DNA from 2 places in the Burkholderia cenocepacia genome. Region 2 is predicted to be linked to the other one. Evidence: predicted binding sites of a transcription regulator. Region 2 holds the regulator's gene; the other holds the start of a gene.
What was found. The regulator FNR, encoded in region 2, switches genes on or off when oxygen is low (the NO sensors DNR and NnrR bind a similar motif). The targets are predictions, from matches to a motif close to TTGATNNNNATCAA.
Positions count from the first base shown of each region.

Region 1: SY91_RS19505 (TraR/DksA family transcriptional regulator) is a predicted target of FNR. The motif match lies at 2,977-2,990, and genes of this name have one in related genera.

Region 1 is NZ_CP060040.1:671,677-679,011, reverse strand. It holds gene ald (alanine dehydrogenase) at 1-447, shown strand, start outside; gene polX (DNA polymerase/3'-5' exonuclease PolX) at 494-2,269, opposite strand; gene SY91_RS19505 (TraR/DksA family transcriptional regulator) at 2,419-2,811, opposite strand; gene SY91_RS19500 (undecaprenyl-phosphate glucose phosphotransferase) at 3,193-4,599, opposite strand; gene SY91_RS19495 (Crp/Fnr family transcriptional regulator) at 4,611-5,393, opposite strand; gene SY91_RS19490 (Crp/Fnr family transcriptional regulator) at 6,315-7,097, shown strand; gene SY91_RS19485 (acyl carrier protein) at 7,277-7,335, shown strand, end outside.
Region 2 is NZ_CP060040.1:2,282,982-2,290,316, reverse strand. It holds gene epsC (serine O-acetyltransferase EpsC) at 138-1,058, opposite strand; gene SY91_RS26695 (hypothetical protein) at 1,196-1,429, opposite strand; gene SY91_RS26690 (DUF3005 domain-containing protein) at 1,708-2,115, shown strand; gene SY91_RS26685 (universal stress protein) at 2,644-3,111, shown strand; gene fnr (fumarate/nitrate reduction transcriptional regulator Fnr) at 3,215-3,961, shown strand; gene SY91_RS26675 (LysR family transcriptional regulator ArgP) at 4,010-4,903, opposite strand; gene SY91_RS26670 (LysE/ArgO family amino acid transporter) at 5,013-5,633, shown strand; gene SY91_RS35225 (hypothetical protein) at 5,713-6,000, opposite strand; gene SY91_RS35220 (hypothetical protein) at 6,274-6,465, shown strand; partial or broken gene SY91_RS35215 (T6SS phospholipase effector Tle1-like catalytic domain-containing protein) at 6,531-7,319, opposite strand.

The sequences.
Region 1 (7,335 bases), 1.2 Mb from region 2:
ACGGTCGACGAAGCCGTGCGCGATGCCGACGTCGTGATCGGCGCCGTGCTCGTGCCGGGCGCATCGGCGCCGCGGCTCGTCACACGCGACATGATCGCGACGATGCGCAAGGGAGCAGTCGTCGTCGATGTCGCGATCGACCAGGGCGGCTGCTTCGAGACCTCGCATGCGACCACGCACGCGGCGCCGACCTTCGTGGTCGACGGGGTGGTCCACTACTGCGTCGCGAACATGCCCGGCGCGGTCGCGCGCACGTCGACCTTTGCGCTGAACAATGCAACGCTCGGCCATGCGCTCGCGCTCGCCGACAAGGGCTGGAAGCAGGCGATGCTCGACGATCCGCATCTGCGCGCGGGCCTGAACGTGTGCGACGGCCACATCACGTACGAAGCGGTCGCGCTGGCGCTCGGCCTGCCCTACGTCCCGGCGACCGGCGTACTCGCATGACCCTGCCGGCATGAGCTGAACGCAATACGGCCGGGCCGCGTGGCGTTCACGCGCCCTTCGACCGGCTCCGCTGCGCGCCGCCGCCCGCGCTGCCCGCACCGCCCATCGTGCGTGCCAGCAGCGGCCGCAGTTGCGCGAGCGTGCGCGTGTTCAGCACGTCCTGCCGCGTCAGCCAGCCGCGCCGCGCCTGATCGACGCCGAACGCGAGATGGTCGAGCTCGTTGGCGCCGTACGCATCCGAACCGATCGCGACCGGCACGCCGGCCTTCGCGGCCTCGCGGCACCAGACGTCCGGCAGGTCGAAGCGCCGCGGCTGCGCATCGAGTTCGACGAAGCAGCCGCGCGCGGCGGCCTGCGCGAGCACGCGCGGCACGTCCAGTTCGCACGCGTCGCGCTCGCCGAGCACGCGGCCGGTCGGGTGCGCGAGAATCGTGAAATGCGGATGCTCCATCGCACGCAGCATGCGATCGGTCTGCGCGCCGCGCGGCAGATCGAAGCCGTCGCGTACCGCGCCGACGACGAGATCGAGCCGGCCGAGCATCGCGTCGGGCACGTCCAGGCTGCCATCCTCGCGAATGCCGGCTTCCACGCCCTTGAGCAGCACGAAATCGTCGAACGTCGCGTTGATGCGGTCGATCTCGTCGAGCTGCCGCGCGAGCCAGTCGAAACCGTCGCGATCGCCGCCAGGCGGCACGCGGTCGGTGACGGCAAGGTAGGCGAGCCCGCGTGCACGCGCGGCGGCGGCCATCGCGCGCAGGCCGTCGCGACCGGCCGACGCATCGGTATGCGCGTGCAGGTCGCCATGCAGATGCTTGCGCTCGATGAGCGCCGGCAGCGTGCCGGCGCGCGACGCATCGATCTCGCCGCGATCCTCGCGCAACTCGGGCGGCACCTCGCGCAGCCCGATGGCCGCGTAGACCGATGCCTCCGTCGCGCCGGCAATCCGCTCGTCGCCGCGAAACACGCCGTATTCGTTGATCTTCAGGCCGCCGGCCTGCGCGATCCGGCGCAGCGCGATGTTCTGCGCCTTCGACCCCGTGAAGTAGACGAGCGCCGCGCCGAACGCATCGGCATCGACGACGCGCAGGTCGACCTGCAAGCCGTTGGCCAGCATCACGCTCGAGCGGCTCTTGCCGTGCGCGAGCACGCGCGCCACCTCGCCGTAGCCGACGAACGCTTCGGTGACCGCGACCGGATCACGTGCGGTGACGAGGATGTCGAGATCGCCGACCGTCTCGCGGCGGCGGCGGAAACTGCCGGCCGGCACGGCCTGGCCGACACCGGCCACCGCACGCAGGCGTTCGAGCAACGGCATCAGCGCGTGCGCGGCCTCGGGCAGCAGGAAGCGTTGCGGCTCGCGCTGCAGGCGATCGTCGATCGCTTCGAGCAGATGCGCTTCGGTTTTCGCGCCGAAGCCCGGCAGCTCACGCACATGCCCGTTCTTCGCTTCCGCGCGCAGTTGTTCGAGCGAATCGACGTGCAATGCGTCATGCAGCGCCTTCACGCGTTTCGCGCCGAGCCCGGGCACGTCGAGCAGCTCGACGATCGCGCCCGGCAGCGCATGACGCAAGGTTTGCTGCAGGTCGCAGGTGCCGGTCGCGGTGATCTCGCGCAGCTTCGACGCGAGATCGGCCCCGATCGACGGAATCTTCCCGAGATCGTCGCCGTTCTCGATCATCGTCGGGATGTCGCGACCGTAGTCGGCGATCGTCCGCGCGGCGTTGCGGTACGCACGTACGCGAAACGGATTGGCGCCCTGGATCTCGAGCATGTCGGCGATCTCGGCGAACACGGCCGCGCACTCGGCATTGTGGATCGGCATGATTGGCGTGGCTCCCTTCCACGTGGATGGCGCCGCGCGCGGGCGCGACGGCGTCTGCCCGCCCGGCGCCGCATGTCGACGCCGCCGGGCGCCCGTTGGTCATCCTGCGCCGGCCGCGCCGTACGTGCGGCGCGGTGGGAACCGCGACGTCAGAGCGACGCGCGCGGCGTCGTGGCGTAGCGCCGCTCGTAGAGCGATTGGCAATGCGTGCAGCGTTCGGCGGTCGGGCGCGCCAGCAGGCGTTCGTAGCCGACCGAGCCGTCGCAGTCGATGCATTCGCCGTAACTGCCGTCGCGCATCCGCTGCTGGGCGCGGCCAATCGCGCGCAGTTCGGTCAGCTTCATGCCGATCAATGCATGATCGACGTCGACGAACAGGTCGGCGTTCGCCTCGTCGCCCTCGTCCGGCGCCGCGCCGGCAAGCTCCGCATAGGATTCGGACGCGCGCTGGTCTTCGCTGGTGCGGATCTCCGCACGCAGCGTCTGCTCGCTCTCGTTCAGCCGCTGCTTCAGCGTCTGCCGTTGTTGTGGGTCGAGCGACATGGCCGTCTCTCCTGTTCCGGGTCCGCGCGAAAAAGAGCGGCGCGCGGTATCGCGCGGGTGCGCGGCACGCAGGCATGCCCCGTGCCGTCGCATCCGGATCAGCGGCCGGACACGCAAAACGCCGGACGCATGCGACGCAGGATAAACCCATTGAACACGCGTGTGTTGACCGGAATCAGCGTGCCGGTCATGCCGCGGCAAAGGCGGGGAAACTGGGGACGGACGAGGAATTCCGCCCCGCCGCGCGCACCCCGAAGCCTGCCGGCACAACCGCAGCGCAGCAATTCCGGCGCGGCCACGGCGCTGCTTCCGCGCGCCCGAACCGGCCTCACTGCGTCGGGACGATCGCTCGCGCGGCGCCGCTTCGATCATTCGTCCTCCTCAGAACGCATTGCGCCCGATGAAGCCGCGCACCACCGTCAGCAGGATGATCTTGATGTCGAACCAGAAGCTCCAGTTCTGCATGTAGAACAGATCGAACTTCACGCGTGCCTCCATCGCCTCGACCTTGCGCGTTTCACCGCGATAGCCGTTCACCTGGGCCCATCCGGTGATGCCGGGCCGCACGCGATAGCGGTACATGTAGCAGTCGATCAGTTGCCGGTAGAAGTCGTCGTGTTCGATCGCGTGCGGACGCGGGCCGACCACCGACATCTGCCCGAACAGCACGTTGAAGAACTGCGGCAGCTCGTCGAGCGACGTGCGGCGCAGGAACGCGCCGACGCGCGTGATGCGCGAATCGTTGCGCGACGCCTGCCGCACGACGCCCGGCTGCGCGCGATGCACGCGCATGGTCCGGAACTTGAGGATATCGAACTCGCGGCCGTCGACCCCCTTGCGGCGCTGCCTGAACAGCACGGGCCCCGGCGACGACAGCTTGACCGCGATCGCCAGCAGCGCCAGCAGCGGCAGCAACGGAATCAGCACGCCGAACGCGAACAGCCGGTCGAACGCGAACTTGGCCCACAGCTCCGGCGCGGAGCGCGGCGTGGTCGCGAGATTGATCGCCGGCATGCCGAGCACGTCGGTCGCGGAGCGATCGACGACCGACATCTGCCGCACGTCGGGCAACAACCGCAACTCGACGAACTCGTCGCGCAGCTCGCGCACGATGCGCTGGATCCGCCACTCGTGCGACATCGGCAGCGTGAGCCAGACCTCATCGATGCCGCCGCCGCGAATCAGTTCACGCAACCCGTTCCAGTCGCCGATCACCGGCACGCCGCCGATACCGCCCGCGACGGCCTGGGCATCGTCGTCGAATACGCATGCGGCGACGAACGGGCCATTCGGCGCCAGTTGCATCCGCTCGATCGCCACGCGCCCGTACGCCGTTGCCCCGACGACGGCGACGCGGCGCTGCCGCGCCCGCGAGTCGCCGCGCGTCAGCGCGAGCGCCAGCAGCGCCGCGCGCCCGAGCAGCAGTGCCGCGTCGCCGGCCAGCACCGTGCGCACGATCCAGCGGGTCGTCACCGTGCCGCCGCGATTCATGATCCACATCGTGCCGGCCACCGTCAGCACGCTCGCGCAAACGACCGCCACCAGCGTGTGCGTCAGCACGTGCGCGCCACCCTGCACCGCCACGCCGCCGCGCACGGTGCGCAGGTAACGCGGCAGCAGCGCCACCGTCAGCACGCACAGCAGCGCGATCGCACCGCGCTGCGCGTCGGACAGCGCATGCCAGCCGAGACCCGACGCCGCCTGCGCGACGAGCGCGCCGGCCATCACGAGCACGACGTCGGCCGCCGCGATCGCGGCACGCCGCATCGCATTCGTTCCACCGGACATCGACTGCATCGTCACGCACCGTGTGCGGGGAATCCGCGGTGCCCTTCCGGCATGCGCGGGCGAACCGTCGCCGGCATCGCATTCCCGCGCGTCCCGAGCAACCGGCGATAGTCCGCGCGAATCAGGTCGTAGCATTCGCAGGCGTGATGTTCGAGGCCGTCGCGGTCGAGCACCGTGATGCGGCCGCGGCGCTGCCGGATCAGCCCGGCTTCCTGCAGGTTCCCGGCCGCTTCCGTCACGCCCTCGCGCCGCACGCCGAGCATGTTCGCGATCGTCTGCTGCGTGACCGCCAGCTCGTCGCCGTCGATCCGGTCGTGCGCGAGCAGCAGCCAGCGGCTGAGCTGCTCGCTGACCGAGTGGTGCCGGTTGCACAGCGCGCTGCGCGAGATCTGCGCCATCGTCGCCTGGCAGGTGTTGAGCAGCAGCCGATAGGTCTGCGGCGACCGCTCGAATTCGGCGCGCATCACGCAACTCGGCACGCGATAAGCCATCCCGCCGATCCGCACCTCGACCCGGTTCGACGCCGCGATGCCGCCGACCAGCGTCCCCAGCCCGACCACGCCCTCGCGGCCCACCACCGCCACCTCGACCATCGCACCATCCTCCATCAGGTGCTGGACCGACATCATCGCCGTCGTCGGAAAATGCAGATGACGCATCGGCTCGCCGACCCGGTTGAGCATCCCGGCCTTGATCCTGACCAGTTCGAGATGCGGTGCGATGGTGCGGATGCTGTCCTCCGGGAGGGCAGCAAGAATGGCATTCGCCGAATAGCTCGAGTGAAGATGAAGCATGTCTGTATCCCTTTTATCGTCCGCGCCGCCTGCAACCGCATGCACGGAATTCGTTATCGCGATGCGCACCAGGACATTGACAGCGGTTGCGGCCCACAACCCTGAATCCGACTGACCATCGGTTTGTCATTGCCCGATTGAGTCGACTGTCCCGTTCTCTACACGCCAGCCCGAATAAGCGATTTACGTGCCAATAGCCGCCCGTCCTTAATATATGAATCACATCCGATTTAGCGCCCCCGAATAACCGACCCCAAAAGCAAAAAAACGTCTCATTTCCGGACACTCTTCCATCCGCTGGACACAGCGCGCATTCGACTGATCAATTCCCGACTATCGGATCACGGCGGCTACGCGGCGGCCACGACGCTTATCGTTCAAATACTTACGACCGATTTTCAATTGTTTCCATGATGTGCAGCGCAGCATTTACCGGCGCCACAGCACCTCACACGCTCGTTTCAAACTGTCTCAAATTTGAATCGGCACACTCATCCGGCACTCTGTGCGCTGCCGCACACATCCCCCACAAGCCTTTGATTCAAATGAAAAATCAGGCGATCCCCATTTATTTGTCAAATAATGTTCAATGCCTTTCCGACACTTTCGCTGTACGATGCGCACGTCGTTCGATTGATTCCCTATCGACATCGAATGACAAGCGAGCACACGATTCCATTTCAGGATGATTAATTCTGGCGAAATGAATTATTAAATCGGCATAACGTTTGCGCGCAATCGCAACCGTCAAACTTTGTAAAATTACAGAATGCGGAATTGGACGATTTCAATTGCGTGCTAGCCTTTTTCGCGAGTATCGTCATTCCGTTTTTGATCCACAAAAGTCCGCACGATCGTGCGAAATCCCGTTCCGGGATTCGCCGAAACGACGCGCGACCGCCAACCTGCGAGGATGCGCCCGTGACTCACCAGGCCGCCGACGCCGTCGCGCATGCGAACGGCATGATCGAGCTTTCCCACAGCTTCGATGCCAACCGGTTTCTCGCGGCCATCGACCGCGACGAACTCCTCACACTGACGCCCCACCTGCAACTCGTTCACCTGAAATCCGGGCAAGTGCTCTGCGAACCCGGCGAGATGCTCGCCGCGGTCTACCTGCCGGTCACGACCGCGATTTCGCTGCAGTACGTGTCGTCCGGCGGCATGACGCTGGAAGTCGCGGAGATCGGCAGCGAAAGCGTGGTCTGCGACGACGTGATCGGCGGCAGCGGCCGGATGCCGTGCCGTGCGCTCGCGTGCCGCGACGGCTTCGTCTACCGGCTCGACCGGCGTGTGTTCGCCGCCGCGTTCGATGCGTCGCCGGTGATTCGCCACCTCGTGTTCGTCTGCGTGCGGCTGCTGATGGCGCAGGTGTCGCAGATCACATTCTGCAGCCGTCATCACGTGCTCAAACATCAGTTATGCAGATGGTTCCTGCTGGCGTTCGACCGCACGCGCAGCATCGAGATCCAGGTGACGCACAGCATGCTCGCGCAAATGCTCGGCGTACGGCGCGAAACGGTCACGGACGCCGCCGGCGAAATCCAGAAGCTCGGCCTGATTCGCCAATACCGCAGCTCGATCGAGCTCGCGGACCTCGACGGCCTCGAAAAAATGTCGTGCGGCTGCCGCGCGATCGTGCGCGACGAGATGAAGCGCATCCTGTCGGCCGACTCGGGCGTGCCGGCCGCGTCGCGCGCATGATCGGCGCACCGGCCGGAGCGGCGCTTCGGCGCCGCCCGCGTGCCGGGTCAGCCGTTTGTAGGGTGGCGAACAGAACGTCGTGTCTGCCAATGGTCTACTGATGCCGGACTGCCGGGGGGATGTCAGCGCTTATCGCGCGTCTGCCCGAGCGGACGACACCACGCACGCCGGAGCAGCACGTGAAAAACGAAATCAGAACCATCCTGAAGCACGTCGCCCACCTCGAAGCCGCGATCGA
Region 2 (7,335 bases):
CGCCGCCTTCGTGCGCCGGGCCGAGCCGGCTTCGCGCCGCTCACGCCCGAGCGCGCGCGACGGCGGCCCGGCCGCCGAACCATTGCGCGTCATCCGCGGCGTTGCGCGGAACGACGCCCGCGCATTCGCCCTCCGCGTTACGGCTTCTCGGCGCTCCCGCCTTCGCGGACCTTGCCCTGCGCGACGCTCGTGCCGGGCGGCACGCTGTGGGTGAGCCACACGTTGCCGCCGATCACCGAGCCGCGCCCGATCGTCACGCGACCGAGGATCGTCGCGCCCGCATAGATCACCACGTCGTCCTCGACGATCGGGTGCCGTGCATTGCCCTTCACCAGCGCGCCTTCGCCATCGGCCGGGAAACTCTTCGCGCCGAGCGTGACGGCCTGGTACACGCGCACGCGCTCGCCGATGATCGCGGTTTCGCCGATCACGACGCCGGTGCCGTGATCGATGAAGAAGCTCGGGCCGATCTGCGCGCCGGGGTGGATGTCGATGCCGGTGGCCGAGTGCGCGATTTCATTGATGAACCGCGCGAGCAGCGGCACGCCGAGCTGGTGCAGCGCGTGTGCGAGCCGATGGTGCATCATCGCGAACACGCCGGGGTAGCACAGCAGGATCTCGGTGATGTGCTGCGCGGCCGGATCGCCCGCGTACGCGGCCTGGATGTCGCTGACGAGCAGCGCGCGGATCGCCGGCAACTGCCGGCCGAACTCGCGCGCGATCTCGAACGCGCGTTCGTCGAGCTCGGCGAACGGCGTATCGACGTGCTCGGGCAGGAACGGCAGCGCGCGGCGGATCTGCTCGGACAGGATGCGCAGCGTGCTTTCGAGCGTGTGGCCGACGTAGAAGTCGACGCTTTCGTCGGTCAGGTCGGGCGCGCCGTAGTGCGTCGGAAACATCGACGCGCGCAGGCCGGTCACAATCTTGCAGATCGCATCGCGCGACGGCAGTTCGCGGATGCCGCGCGGATGGCGCGTGCGATGGAGTTCCTCGCGCGACTCGCGCAAGCCGGCGACGATTTCTTCGAGGCCCCACTGACGGGCGGGTGATGTCGACATAAGCCAATGCGGGCAGCCGCGCGCGGATGCGCGGCCGCTAATAAAGTGACGGGTTCCGCAAGATTACCGCGTTTTTTGTCCGGGAGCGGCACCCCGGGGATCGGCCGGACGGCCAGCGCCGCACGCGTGCGACGGCGTCACATCGAGACGCTGCTCGCGTCGATCCAGCGCACGGCCCAGTCGCGCGCGTGCGCGATCGCGTCGCCTTCGTCGTTGAACTGGAGCTCGATCGGAAAAAACCGGTTCGCCACGAGCTCCCCGTCGCTCGATCGGGAGATCACGACGTAGGGCTTGAATGAACCGTCACTGGCGCGTGCGGGCGCGCAATTCAACAGATAACCGCGGTGCGTGAAAGCAGTAGTCGCTTGCATGAATCCGCCACCTCTAGTCCCTTGCTTTGTTGTTCGCTACCCGTCTTTAAGGGTGCTGCGGCGCCCCGGCGCGGGCAGAGGCGGCGAGACTTCATCCCCTGTCGCCGCTTCGCAGGAAAAGAATCATACTCTGTAGAAAACGCGTCTTCTAGCTGAAATAAATCATGACAAATCAGTGCGCGTCGCGCGACCGCGGCGATCGCCCGCGCGCCTTTTCCCGTCGTGCCCGGAACGGGATTTGCTTCGATCCGGAGCGTGTCGCCGCCAGGAGAGCCGCGATGGAATCCTCCGCTCAAACAGGTCGTGCGCATCCGCGCAGCATCGAACTCGACAACGACGACACGCACGACAGCACGGTCGACACCGACGGCAAGCACCGCGAAGCGTCGCGGCTCGCCGGGGTCGGGCCGATCTCGCCCGACGAGATCACGCGCAGCAATGCGTCGCTCGTCAATGCGATGCCGGAGGCCGGCGACGGCTTCGCCGGTTTCGACAGCCGCCCCGACGGCAACCATCCGGCGTTTGCGCTGCGCGCCGGCTACACGGTGATCGAGAAAGGCTTCGACACGCCGCCCGCGGGCGACGCGCCGTTCGGCCCCGTTCACCGGATGTACGGCAGCGCATACTGGCCCGGCCACAGCCGCCGGCCGGAGCGCGTCATCGAGCTGACGGTCGTGCCGAGATAGCCGGCGCGGCGTTTGAATCGGTCGTTCGTTTGAGAGGCGCTATCGGCCGGTCACGATGATCGATGGCGATGAACCGGCGCGTGCGATCGAACTGCACGCCGATACCCGCTCGCACGTTGTCACAACGAACGACTCCGCGCCCTGGCATCGGCTTCGCAGTCATGCATGCCGCGCATCGCATCGACGCACAGGCATTGACCGAAGTCATGGCGCCACGGCGCGATTGCGATTGAATGGTGGTGCGTGCAGCGCATCGGCAGGGTTGCAGCCGCGCCGGATCGATGCGTGCGCATGCGTTTGCGCCGGCGGTGCGGCGCGACGCATGCCGCATCCCACGACACGCGTCGCGCGGCGCAGCATGCGTCGCGCGCATGGCCATGCGCGACAGCGACAGGAACCACGCGGCCGCGCGGCACGGCGGGCACCTCGCTGCACGATCGTGCCCGTTGGTTTACTCTGCCTCGCAGCATTGCCCGGCCCGCTCGGCCATCCGGCCGACTTCGTTTCAACCCGCCACTCGGAGACACTATGTACAAGCGTATTCTGGTTGCCGTCGACGGCAGCGACACGTCCCGCCATGCGTTCGATGCCGCACTGGCGCTCGCGAAAGCGCACGGCGCGGAGCTGCAGCCGTTCTACGTCGTCGAGAACGCCGCGATCTACTACAACGTGCCCGGCTACGATCCGTCCGTGCTGCGCGATCAGCTCCTCGCGCAGGGCAACGCGCTCGCGCAGGATTTCGCGAAGCTGATGCAGGCCGCCGGCGTGAAGGGCGAAACGCAGCTGAACGAAGCGACGTCGCTCAACGACGTGTCGTCACTGATCCTCGACGGCGCGAAAGCGTTCGGCGCCGATCTGCTCGTACTCGGCACGCACGGCCGCCGCGGCTTCCGCCGCCTCGTGCTCGGCAGCATCGCCGAACAATGCGTGCGCCACGCAACGCTGCCGGTGCTGCTGATTCCGGCCGCCGCCAACGCGGACGAACCGGCTGCCTGAGCGGCGTTCGGCACGTGCGCCCGGTCGCGACGTTTTGTCACCCGACAGCGGCAACTTGCGGTGGGACAATGATTTCGTCGATTCAACGCCGGAGTAAACGATCATGCTGACGCCCGTCGCCACCCGCCCCGCCGCCACGCCCCATGCCGGTAGCTGGGCTCCCCGTCAGGCCCCGCACTGCTCGTCGTGCGCGATGCGGCACCTGTGCATGCCGCAGGGCCTGGCGCCCGAAGCGCTCAGTCGCCTCGAGTCGGTCATCTGCGCGGCACGCCCGGTCAAGCGCGGCGAAGCGCTGTTCCGCGAAGGCGACGCATTCGACAACCTGTACGCGGTGCGCTCGGGTTCGCTGAAGACCGTCGCGACACGCCACGACGGCCGCGAACAGGTCACGGGCCTGCACCTCGCCGGCGAAGCGCTCGGCCTCGACGGCATCTGCGACGATACGCACCCGCGCACCGCGGTCGCGCTGGAAGACAGCTCCGTCTGCGTGATTCCGTACAGCGCGCTCAAGGCGCTGTGCTCGGAAGCCGGCTCGATGCAGTTGCGCATGCACAAGCTGATGAGCGAACAGATCGTGCGCGAAACGTCGCAAACGATGCTGCTCGGCTCGCTGAATGCGGAGGAGCGCGTCGCCGCTTTCCTGCTGGACGTCTCGTCGCGCTACCTGAAACGCGGCTACTCGCCGTCGGAATTCAACCTGCGGATGACGCGCGAGGACATCGGCAGCTATCTCGGCATGACGCTCGAAACGGTCAGCCGCACGCTGTCGAAATTCCAGAAGCGCGGCCTGATCGAAATGCAGGGCCGCCACGTGCAGATCGTCGACTTCGACGGCCTGCAACACCTCTGACGTCGCACGGCGCGCACCGCGTGCGCGCCGCCCGCGTGGCGTCGCCGGTCAATCGAGAAACAGCGCGGCACGCGCCTTCAGCGCCGCGCTGAAATCGTCGAGCCAGCCGATCGACAGACGCCAGCTCTGCCAGTACAGATCGATGTCGATGGTCCGGCCGCGCGACATGTCGATCAGCTCGCCCGCCGCCAGTTGCCGGTCGACCATCCGGTCAGGGCACATCCCCCATCCCAATCCCGTTTCGCACGCGCGCAGATAGCCTGCGACGTGCGGTATCCAGTGCTGCGGCGGATCGAGATCCGCGCGCGTCACGCGCCGGATGAAACGCGCCTGCAACCCGTCCTTCGGATTGAACATCACGCACGGCGCGCGGCGCAGCGCATCGCGCGTGATCCCCGCATCGAAATAACGCGCGTAAAACGCCGGCGAGCACACCGCGCGATAGCGGATTCGCCCGAGCCGCTCCGACCGGCATCCCTGGATCGGCTCGGCCTGCGCGGTCACCGCGCCCTGCACGCTGCCGTCGCGAATGCGCGAGGCCGTGTAATCCTGATCGTCGATCACGAGGTCGAGCAGCGTCTCGCGCTCCGTGCAGAACGGCCCGACCGCGTCGATGAACCACGTCGCGACGCTGTCGTCGTTGACGGCCACGCGCAGCGTCGGCCAGGCGCTCGCGATCTGGCCGGGCAACGCGGGCATCCGGCCGCCCAGTTCGGCCTCCAGCAGCTGCACGCGTTCGGTATGCCGGCACAGCAGCGCGCCCGACGTGGTCGCGACGCACGGCTGTCCGCGCTTGACGAGCACGCTGCCGACCCGCTCCTCCAGCAGCTTCACGCGCTGCGACACCGCCGACGGCGTGACGTTCAGCTCCTTGGCTGCCCGCTCGAACGAGCCGTGCCGGATCACGGCCGCGAGGGCATCGAGCAACGCGTAGTCGAGCATTAGATTTCCTTAATCCGCATTAGGTGATTTAGCTTCTCTTATTCCCGCCCCGATCGCAGACTAGCGCTACCCGATTCATCCGTCTACTGCTTCCACGGCTGTCCCCATCATGAACTGGCTCGCTTTTTCCCACGGCGCCGCACTGTGCGCGTCGCTCATCGTCACCATCGGCGCACAGAACGCATTCGTGCTGCGCCAGGGCATCATGCGCTCGCACGTCGGCAAGATCGTGCTGCTGTGCGCGGTGTCCGACATGATCCTGATCGGCGCGGGCGTCGGCGGCGCATCGGTACTGGTCGAGCGCTATCCGACCTTCGTCCATGCGGTGCTGTACGTGGGCTTGGCGTATCTCGCGTGGTTCGGCATCAACGCGCTGCGCCGTGCGTTCAAGCCGGGCCACGACACGCTTGACGTCCGCGGCGACGCGGTCGCCCCGCCGCCGCAGAGCGCACTCGCGATCGTGCTGATGACGCTCGCATTCACGTGGCTCAACCCGCACGTGTATCTCGACACGTTCCTGCTGATCGGCACGGCCGGCGCGCGCGAGCCGGAAGGCGCGCGGCTCGCGTTCGCGATCGGCGCGATGACGGTCAGCGTCGTGTGGTTCCTCGGGCTCGGCTATGGCGCGCGATTGCTGGCGCCGTGGTTCCGCAAGGCGGTCGCGTGGCGCGTGCTGGACGGCGCGATCGGCAGCATGGTGCTGTTTCTCGCGGCCGTGCAGTTGCGGTAGAGAGGGATGTGTCGCGGCAGATCCTGTCTGCCGCGACGTCAGGCAGTCGGCCGCGGTCGCGACCGGTATGGGGTCGGCGTCAGGCCGTCGAGGTCGCGTCGGGCAGCGCGCCGCCGATCGCCGCGGGCTGGTTGCTCGCCAGTTGCGGTTCGTTGGCTGCCGTCGGGTCCTGCTGCTTCGCCGGATCGACCTTGGCGAGTTGCGTGGCGGCCTGCTCGGCCTTGTCGCCCTCGTAGCGCCAGTACAGGAACTTCTTGCCGCGCTTGCCCATGAAGTACTGACGGTTGACCGACCAGCGGCTCGATTCGGCGAAGCCGACGTGACCGTCTTCCATCTGCTTCTTGAAACCCGCGATCGAGTCGTGCACGTAGTGATCGAAGAATCGGTCGAACGTCGCGCGCGCCGCCGGATCGATGCCCCCAGCCAGTTGCCGGTGACCCGCGTGGCCGCGTCGATCGCCTTGTACTGCTCCGAGATGGTCCGCGTCAGGACGCCCCCGTTGGCGCGACGGATGAGATCCGCATCCTCGTTCCATTCGCGGTCGGTAATCGCCATGTAGGAATTCACGCCGCCCGGCGGCTTCAGCCGGCCGTCGTGCAGGCGCCGGCTGCGGCTGGCGCGCCACTGGTAGTAGCGGTTCATGTGCCAGATGATCTGCGACTCGAGCCGGCCGCTGTTCGACGCCACGCCCGCGCGCCGCTCGTTGCCCTGCCCCATGTACACGTTCCAGGCCGTCTCCAGCTCGGCGGAAATCGCGAACAGCCCGCCGGCCGATTCCACGATCTCCTTCGGCTCGCGAAACGGCACGCCGGCCTTCCACGCGTCGATATAGAGATTGTTCAACGCGACGTTGGCCAGCTCGTTGGTGCGCCCTTCCTGATAGTTGCGCTCGTAGCCGCCGCCCACGTCCGAGTGCATGCCGGGGTAATACACCTCGCGACAGTTCGAGGGAAGCTTCTGATCCTCACGCACCGAGTCGCCGGGGAATTTCTCCCGGACTTCATGCGATGCGACATAGTGAACACACTCCCGCACGTAGTCCGGAATGCGGATGTCGTTCGCCCATTCCGCATGGCCGCCCTTGTCGATGCTGTGGAGCATGCCGCCATAGACCGGCCCGAGGATCGCGCCGACGATGTAGGGCGCCGCCTTCTCCAGGCGGCTGCCGCCGAAGCCTGTCGACGCCACCGTATCGAGGATGCCCATGAAGTAGACGACCACTTCGGGACGCATCCCCTTCATGTTCTTCTTGTTCCACCAGAGCCGGCCGCCGATGTTCTCGGCCAGCTGCTCGGTCAGCATGCGGACGAACGCCCGCGCCTCCGTGGCGCCGCGCGAGAAGCCGAACGCGGCCACGTTGATCTGGCTCACGGCCGGCATGTGGTTCGCCACGTGCTTTTCGAGCTCGCGGAGCATCCAGCGGATGCGCGCCTCGCCCTTGCTCGCGGCCGCCATGCCGAGCGCACCGTCGATACCCTTGCCCGAATCGCCGACCTTGCTGCAGGGGGTGCCGACGCCCTCGACGTACCGGCCCATCGTGCGCGGATTGGCCTTGTTGAACGGGACATGGGCAAACATCGCAAGCTTGGCGATGTTGCTGTACTTGGTCTTCGCGACGTCCGTCGAACCGTTGCCGTCCTCGCCGTAGTTGTTGCCCGTGCCGTCGAAGAAGGCCGTGAACCACACGGGTTTCGGACACTCC